DNA from 2 places in the Asaia bogorensis NBRC 16594 genome. Region 2 is predicted to be linked to the other one. Evidence: predicted binding sites of a transcription regulator. Region 2 holds the regulator's gene; the other holds the start of a gene.

Region 1 (4,365 bases), 820 kb from region 2:
ACGGGTTGCGTGCAGCGCATCATCAACGCGATCCTTGCGCTCCTTCACCTCGACTTCGGTGCTGCCACCGACGCGGATGACGGCAACGCCACCAGCCAGCTTGGCCAGACGTTCCTGCAGCTTCTCACGGTCGTAGTCCGAGGTGGTTTCCTCGATCTGCGCGCGGATCTGTGCACAACGGCCCTTGATGTCGTCCGTGTTACCGGCGCCTTCAACGATCGTGGTGTTTTCTTTCTCGATATGCACCTTCTTTGCGCGACCGAGCATGTCGAGCGTAACGGTCTCGAGCTTGATGCCGATGTCTTCGCTGATGACCTGGCCGCCCGTCAGGATGGCGATGTCTTCCAGCATGGCCTTGCGACGGTCACCGAAGCCAGGAGCCTTGACGGCAGCGATCTTGAGGCCACCGCGCAGCTTGTTGACGACCAGCGTGGCCAGAGCCTCGCCATCGACGTCTTCCGCGATGATCATGAGCGGACGGCCGGACTGCACAACGCTCTCAAGCAGCGGCAGCATGGGCTGAAGCGAGGACAGCTTCTTTTCATGGATCAGGATGTAGGGGTTATCCAGATCCGCCATCATCTTTTCGGCGTTCGTCACGAAATACGGCGAGATATAGCCGCGGTCGAACTGCATGCCCTCGACAACGTCGAGCTCGGTGTGGAGGCCCTTGGCTTCCTCAACCGTGATCACGCCTTCCGAGCCAACCTTCTGCATGGCCTGCGAGATCATCTCGCCGATTTCATGCTCGCCATTGGCCGAGATCGTGCCGACCTGAGCCGTTTCGGCCGGGGTCGTGATCTTGCGGGTGTTCGCCTTCAGCTCTTCAACAACGGCTGCAACAGCCTTGTCGATGCCGCGCTTCAGGTCCATCGGGTTCATGCCAGCGGCAACAGCCTTGGCGCCCTCACGGATGATGGCCTGCGCCAGAACGGTCGCGGTGGTCGTGCCGTCACCAGCGATGTCGTTGGTCTTCGAGGCCACTTCGCGCACCATCTGGGCGCCCATGTTCTCGAACTTGTCAGCCAGTTCGATTTCCTTGGCGACGGAAACGCCGTCCTTGGTGATGCGCGGTGCGCCGAAGCTCTTGTCCAGAACAACGTTGCGACCCTTCGGGCCCAGCGTGACCTTCACAGCGTCAGCCAGGATGTCCACGCCACGCAGCATACGCTGGCGGGCATCAGCGCCGAATCTTACGTCTTTGGCAGCCATAATCTTTTCTCCAGTAGAGGTTCAGTGTGCGAAAATGGGGAGGCTGGAAATCAGCCGATCACACCCATGATGTCGCTTTCCTTCATGATCAGCAGCTCTTCGCCGTTGATCTTCACCTCGGTGCCGGACCACTTGCCGAACAGCACGCGATCGCCAGCCTTGACGTCCAGTGCTACCAGCTGACCCTGCTCATTGCGGGCACCCGGACCAACGGAGACGATTTCGCCTTCCATGGGCTTTTCCTTGGCGGTGTCCGGAATGATGATGCCACCGGCCGTCTTCTGCTCGCCCTCAAGGCGGCGAACGACGACACGGTCATGCAAAGGCCGAAAATTTGTCATAATGGATCGCTCCACTCTATCTCTAAGGCGGCGCCCTTGCTCAAAAGCAACGCCGCCGGTTTGCGCGCCCGCTAAGCCGCAGCGCGTTAGCACTCCCGTAGCGAGAGTGCCAAACAGGTAAGAGAGCCCCCGCCCAGCGTCAAGACCCCCGCCATATCTGCCATCCGAATTTCATCAAAAAATCAATAAGCCGGCGCCCGCTCATTTCCCGGCCGGGAGACGTTCGATCAGTTGCCCTCATCAGGTAAATGCGGCGTCTCCTCAATCCGGGCACCATCGACCTCGCGCTTCAGACGGTTCTTTTCCTGCGTTGTTCTGGCGCGCTCGCCCTTGCTCTGCCCGAAGAGATGCCGGTTTTCATCAGCCTGCCGAGCATCCTTCTCACGCGCCAGACGTTTGCGTACCCGACGCAGGTTGACGATCTCTGCCATGTTATCGTTGCTCCTGATTAAGATGAACAAGCAAGAAGGAGGGCCGTTCCATGGGACGCCTGATATCCCTGACCGCCTCGGACACGCATCATTTTTCTGCCTATGAAGCAGGCGACGCCAAGGCGCGTCGCGCTCTCGTGGTGGTTCAGGAAATCTTCGGCCTTACCGATCACATCCGTGCCGTGTGCGATGAACTCGCAGAACGTCATGGCTATCACGTGATCGCCCCTGCCCTGTTTGATCGTGCCGAGCGCGATGTGGTTCTCCCCTACGATTCCGAAGGCATGACCGAGGGCCTCGCCTTGCGCGAGAAAATCAGCCCTGATGCATTGCAGGCCGATATCACCGCAGCTTGCCATGCCCTGAATCATCACGGTCACTCGAAGGTCGGCATACTGGGCTTCTGCTGGGGCGGTCTCGTAGCATGGGAGGCCGCGACCCGTACGCGCAACTTTGCCGCTGCCTGCGCCTGGTATGGCGGCGGAATTGCAGCGCTCAGCCATGAGAAGCCCCATTGCCCGGTGCAACTGCATTTCGGCGGTGAGGACGACCACATTCCCCACACCGATATCAACACCATTCGCGAAAACAGGCCCGAGGTCGAGATCTTCGTCTATGACGACGCTGGCCACGGCTTTGGCTGCAATGATCGTCCGAGCTTCAACAAGCCGGCCCGGGACCTCGCTCATGAGCGCAGCATGGCGTTCTTCGAAGCCCATCTCTGATACCTTACACTCTCAGTCAGGAAATCCATCATGCCCGCAGACAGCACCAATCCGCTCGTTGACAGTCCCGAGCGCGATGCCCGCATTGCCGCCAAGGCAAAGGAACTCTGGGAAGCCGATGGCAAGCCCGGATGTGGGCCTGAAGCCTACCATGAGAATGCCTCCGAAATTATCGGCATGGAGGAGCACCCGCATGCGGGAGAGATTCCCGTAAAGGATCTGCCTGACCCGCAATTTGCTGATGTTCAGGTCGAGAACGCTGAGATCCAGCAAAATCTGGGAGAGTTTCCCGAGCGTCAGACCGACCAAGGGGACCGTGAGCATTTCCCGGAGAAGCAGGATCAGGCCTGATCACTCTGGCCTCTATGGGAATTGGGCAGATGCTTCCGGCGGTAAGACACGGAAAGTGCTTTGCACCAGAGGAAAAGGCTGGCCCTCACGGGTCAGCCTTTTTCGTTCCAGCCCATCGAGACAGGTCCGTTTTCAGCGCAGGACGCGGCCTGCAACGGCATCGAGCTTTGCCAGCATGGCAGGGTCACGTGATGCCGGAGCTGTGATGATCGCATGATCCAGCGCCCGCTCCGCACCTGAAGGACACAGGCCGCGCTTCTTGCCGAGTTCGGGAATGATAGCCTTGACCAGCGCCTTCGCCTTGGCAGCGTTCTGCGTCATGACGGCCACAACCGCATCGACCGTCACGGAGTCATGGTCGTCGTGCCAGCAATCGTAATCTGTCACCATGGCAATGCTGGCATAGCACATCTCGGCTTCACGGGCGAGTTTGGCCTCTGGCATGTTGGTCATACCAATGACCGAGCAACCCCACTGACGGTACAGCTCGCTTTCTGCGCGGGTCGAAAATTGCGGCCCTTCCATCACGAGATAGGTTCCACCACGCACCATCGGCACGCCGATCTTTTCGGCCTGTTCGGCAATCACATCGCCCATACGGGCCGAAACCGGATCGGCCATGCCGACATGGGCCACGCAGCCACGACCGAAAAAGGTCTTTTCACGCGCAAATGAGCGGTCGATGAACTGGTCAACCAGAACGAACTGTCCCGGAGGCAGATCCTCACGCAGCGAGCCGACAGCGGAAAGAGAGACAATATCGGTCACGCCGACGCGCTTGAGCGCATCGATATTGGCGCGGAAATTGAGTTCTGACGGCGGAATAGGATGCCCACGGCCATGGCGCGGCAGGAACACGCAGCGCACGCCATCCAGTCGGCCGAACAGCAATTCGTCGGAGGGCTCACCCCAGGGGGTTTCGACCCGACGCCATTCCTTATCTTCCAGACCGTCGATGTCATACAGCCCGGACCCGCCAATAAGGCCGATCACGGGTTCGATGGTCACGTTTTCAGTCATGCCGAACTGCCTTTGCTCTGTGTCGGTAAATGTCGCGTTCAGGAACACCAGAATGGCTGGCTTCGCAACCTGTCAGTGTTTTCATTCTGCCCTGCATGGCCCTGTTCTGACGATTCTGATATGGCTCTAGGCTCTCAGGCTGGCGCAAGACCGGCTGGAACAGAATGTGGAGCTTGCCATGAGCGAGACCTTGGACCCCAAGACATTTGGCACCCTCATCCGGGACGACGTGCCTCATGACTCTTTCAAGGAAAAGGCGCGGCACTGGTTCGAGACCCTGCGCGA
Region 2 (4,365 bases):
CAGCGAGTGCCTTGATGGCGGCATTGCCCTCAAAACTGTCAGCCGTCTCTTCCGGCTCGGGCAAAGAGAGTTCGGCTGCCGAGACGATCTCGATGCCGCTATCGGCCAGCAGAACCCGGAATTCAGCCAGCTTGCCCTTGTTGTGGCTGGCGAGCACAACGCGCTCGCCTCGCCTGAGAACCCGTTGGCCGGGCTCGGTCATGTCGGCAGGCGCCGCGCTGCTCACGCTGTTTTTCCGTTTGCAGCGCTGCTGTTTGTCACGCTCTCAAGCGCCTCGCGCTGGGCATCGAACAGGCGCGACGTGCCCAGCTTCGCAAGCGCCATCAGCGAGGCGAATTCGCTCTCGCTGAACGGTGCGTCTTCTGCGGTGCCCTGAATTTCGACAATGCCGCCTTCGCTGGTCAGAACGAAATTCGTATCGGCCTGAGCTGAGCTGTCTTCAATGTAATCGAGATCGAGCACAGCGCCGGCATCGGTCAGACCGCAGGAGACCGCAGCCACCTGCGCACGCAGGGGCGAGCGCTTGAGCACGCCAGCCTTGATCTGCTTGTCGAGAGCAATGGCAAGGGCCACCCAGGCCCCTGTAATGGCGGCGCAGCGCGTGCCACCATCGGCATTGAGCACGTCGCAATCGAGCGTGATGGTCATCTCGCCCAGGGCACGCAGGTCCACACAGGCGCGCAGGGCGCGGCCGATAAGGCGCTGGATTTCCTGCGTACGGCCCGACTGCTTGCCCTTGGCTGCTTCACGGTTGCCACGGGTATGCGTCGCGCGCGGCAGCATGCCGTATTCCGCGGTAATCCAGCCCTGGCCCTGACCACGCAGGAAAGGCGGCACGCGATTTTCGATCGAGGCTGCACAAAGAACCTCGGTGCCACCCACGCGGATCAGCACGGAGCCCTCGGCATGGCGGGCAAAGCCCGGCTCGATGGAAACGACGCGGTTCTCGTCGGCCTTGCGGCCTGAAGGGCGGGTGCTGGACATGGAGCGTTTTCCTCGTTTCAAGCGCAGAGATGCGGTCGGGTGCAGCTTTAGCGCCTGGGGCCCTGAATGACAAAGCCGAATGACAAGGCAGAACCATGCGGGTCAGGTCCGTCCGGGACCCTGCCGTTACCGCCATCACCGAAGGCAACGGGTAAGGCACGCGTCCTCCGACCAGGGGCAGATTGTCAGGATAACCGGGCACGGCGTCGTGCCCAGCCGACCCGCTCAGTCGATCAGTTCAACCGCATCCCCAAGTCGGATGGTCCCTGCGTGGCGGATGACCGCATTCTGGCCGAACATGACCCCACCGGGACGGTGGCGAAACCCGGTCATGGTCTTGAGAGGCTCGCGCGGAACAGGAATCGTCCCGCTCTCCTGGTCGATGGTGGTGACGATGCAGCGGCTGCAGGGTTTGACCAGGTCGAGTTCAACTGTACCGATCCGGATGGAGCGCCATTCATCCTCCGCCCAGGGCTGATCGGTCTCGATGACGATATTGGGCCTGAAACGCTCCATCGGTACGGGCTGATCTAGACGGGCGTTGAGGTCCTCGAGTGACGCTGTGTTGGTGACGAGCAGGGGAAACCCGTCTGCAAAGCTCACACTGCCGAAATCGGTCGGTCTGGCATGGGCCGGGTCGGCCATATGCACGAGCCTGCACGCTGTGCCGAGAATAGCGCTCAGCCATGCCGCTGCCTCGTCTCCTGCATCCCGTGCCGCAATGGCATGGTCCTTCCAGACGCTTACTGTGATTGCGGGTGCCTGAGGGGCAGGCGGATCGATCCTCAGCGCCGAGCCGTCGCTACCAGTGAGGTGAAGTGTCTCACCGTTCAGCGCCGTCAGGATACGTGCCATGGCCGGATGCTGACGCTGCGTCATGAAGCGGCCGTCTGGCGCGATCACGAGCCAGCGTCGGTCGCCACGCGGCCCCCAGGGGTCGAGTTCGAGTGCCGTCATATCAACCCGGTGCAGGCTTTTGACAGGATGGATATATAAGGCTGCAAGGCGGGTCATCGGCACGACTCCGAAGCGGATGGACAGGACACGTCGTGACAGGTCTAGTCGCTCGGGACAGTGACAGGAAGCCAGCGGGCGCGTCGGGAAAAGGGGCAGGGCATGATCGATCTTTCAAACCTGCCGGGTGGCATGGATGCCCGGTCGGCGAATGTGCTGCGCGAGATTGTCGAGCAATACATGGAGACGGGTGATCCCGTGGCCAGCAAGACGCTTGCCCAGCGCCTGACGCCCTCGCTCTCTCCCGCGACAATACGCAATGTCATGGCGGAACTGACCCAGGCCGGATTGCTGTTCAGCCCCCATGTCTCGGCGGGTCGCCTGCCCACCGAGAAAGGCGTGCGACTGTTCGTGGACGGCCTGTTGCAGTTCGGTGCGCTCGATGAACTGGAGCGCGCCCAGATTGCCGGGCGTCTGGCGCTCAAGGGGCGATCCATGCAGGAGACACTGGCTGAGGCCTCCTCCATGCTTTCAGGGCTTTCGGCCGCAGCCGGTCTGGTTCTGGCTCCCAAGGGCGATGGCGCCCTCAAGCATATCGAATTTGTCGCGCTCGGGCCGGGCAAGGCTCTGGTGATCCTTGTGGCCGCCGATGGTCAGGTCGAGAACCGCGTGATTGAAACGCCACCGGGTCTGCCGCCGTCAGCCCTTGTCGAGGCGGGCAATTATCTCAACTCCCTGCTTGGCGATGTAACACTGAGTGCCTTGCGCCAGCGCGTCTCGGAGAATTTACAGCAGAACCGCTCTGATCTGGATGTGCTGGCGACCAGCGTGATCGAGAGTGGTCTTGCGATGTGGGATGAGCAGCATGGCACGCTCTATCTGCGCGGGCAGGGCAATCTGCTGACCGACATCACCGAAATCGAGAAACTCACGACCATCCAGATGCTCTTTGAGCGTCTGGAAGCGCAGGAAACGATGCTGCGCCTGCTTCAGCTGGCGCAGGAATCGGATGGTGTACGGATCTATATCGGTGCCGAGAGCGGGTTTTTTGGCATGTCGGGCGTATCGATGGTCGTGGCACCGGCGCGCAACGAAACGAATCGCATTGTCGGCGCCATCGGGGTGATTGGCCCGACACGGCTCAACTATGGGCGGATCGTGCCTGTGGTGGATTACACGGCCCGTGTGATCGGTCGCCTCCTGAGCTGAGCTGGCAAGGTCTAACACTGCTGTGACATGTTTTTTAAGAATCACTCGCAATTTATCATTGAGAATTATTCTCAAACGCTGTTAGGGTCGCGCCGTTCTGAAGTGGAATGGCTGATGATCGTCTGTTCGTGTAACGCCCTGACCAATCATGATATCGCTGATGCCGTAAGCAGAGGGGCCTCGCGCGCGCGGGAGGTCTATGCCTCCAAGGGGTGCAAGGCCCAGTGCGGCAATTGCGTGCCCGGCGTGGTGTGCGCCCTACGTAGCCTGCTGCGCGAGAGAAAGGAGGCCGCGATGGCCTTCAACACGGTCGATCAGGGTGCTGGCAACGCCGCTTACGCCTGAGTGAGGGCGCCCGCACCGGGCTGCGCTGATGGGCCGTCATATCGGCAGGCTTGTCGATCTGCCTATAGGGGGCCGGACACACCCGACCGGCCATAAAAAAACCCGCCAGCCTGCGCTGACGGGTTTTTCTGTTTCCGGGGTCCTGTGCGGGCAAGCCCGGGGCAGGTGTGTCCGGTTCTGTCTTACTCGGCGGTCTGGTCGGGAGCCGGCGAGGAGTTCAGCGTGATGTAGCGCTGGATACCGACCTGCTTGATCAGATCGAACTGACGGTCGATGAAATCCTCATGCTCTTCTTCGTTGGCGAGGATACGGATCAGCAGATCACGTGACACGTAATCGCGCACGCTTTCGCAATAGGCGATACCTTCGCGCAGATCGGCCAGCGCCTTCTCTTCCAGCTTGAGATCGCAGGCTAGGATTTCCTCAACGCTTTCACCCACCAGGATCTGGTTCAGACGCTGCACGTTCGGCAGGCCACCCAGATACAGGATGCGCTCGATCAGCCAGTCGGCATGACGCATCTCTTCGATGGATTCGTCATATTCCTTCTTGCCCAGCTTGGTGACGCCCCAGTGATTCAGGGTGCGGGCATGAAGAAAATACTGGTTGATGGCCGTCAGCTCATTGGTGAGCTGGATGTTCAGATGCTCGATAACCTTCGGATCTTTAAGCATGGTTGGCTCCTTTTTCTGTCCTGCACGCAGAAGGGGCGCATGGCCACTCCCCGCAGGCTGTGTGACGCTGTTCAAGCATGGAAAAGAAGCGGGTGCAATAGAAATAACGTTGTTCAGTATTGAAGTATCGAAGTTGAGAATGACTCTCTCTATTGGTGCGGAGTCAGTAAATGTTGTTGCAATTTAATTGCAACAACGA

Evidence for each region. The regulator HrcA, encoded in region 2, represses chaperone genes, less so after heat shock. The targets are predictions, from matches to a motif close to GTTNGCACTCNCNNNNNGNGAGTGCNAAC.
Region 1: a site for HrcA is predicted at 1,639-1,667, ahead of groES (co-chaperone GroES). Genes of this name have one in related genera too.

The regions. Positions count from the first base shown of each region.
Region 1 is NZ_AP014690.1:1,969,979-1,974,343, forward strand. Features, by position in the region: gene groL (chaperonin GroEL) at 1-1,212, opposite strand, end outside; gene groES (co-chaperone GroES) at 1,263-1,553, opposite strand; gene Asbog_RS08820 (DUF4169 family protein) at 1,781-1,984, opposite strand; gene Asbog_RS08825 (dienelactone hydrolase family protein) at 2,035-2,709, shown strand; gene Asbog_RS08830 (DUF2934 domain-containing protein) at 2,740-3,060, shown strand; gene Asbog_RS08835 (S-methyl-5'-thioadenosine phosphorylase) at 3,193-4,080, opposite strand; gene hemF (oxygen-dependent coproporphyrinogen oxidase) at 4,259-4,365, shown strand, end outside.
Region 2 is NZ_AP014690.1:2,794,166-2,798,530, reverse strand. Features, by position in the region: gene rdgB (RdgB/HAM1 family non-canonical purine NTP pyrophosphatase) at 1-202, opposite strand, end outside; gene rph (ribonuclease PH) at 223-984, opposite strand; gene Asbog_RS12230 (MOSC domain-containing protein) at 1,210-1,998, opposite strand; gene hrcA (heat-inducible transcriptional repressor HrcA) at 2,101-3,147, shown strand; gene Asbog_RS12220 ((2Fe-2S)-binding protein) at 3,262-3,492, shown strand; gene bfr (bacterioferritin) at 3,675-4,166, opposite strand.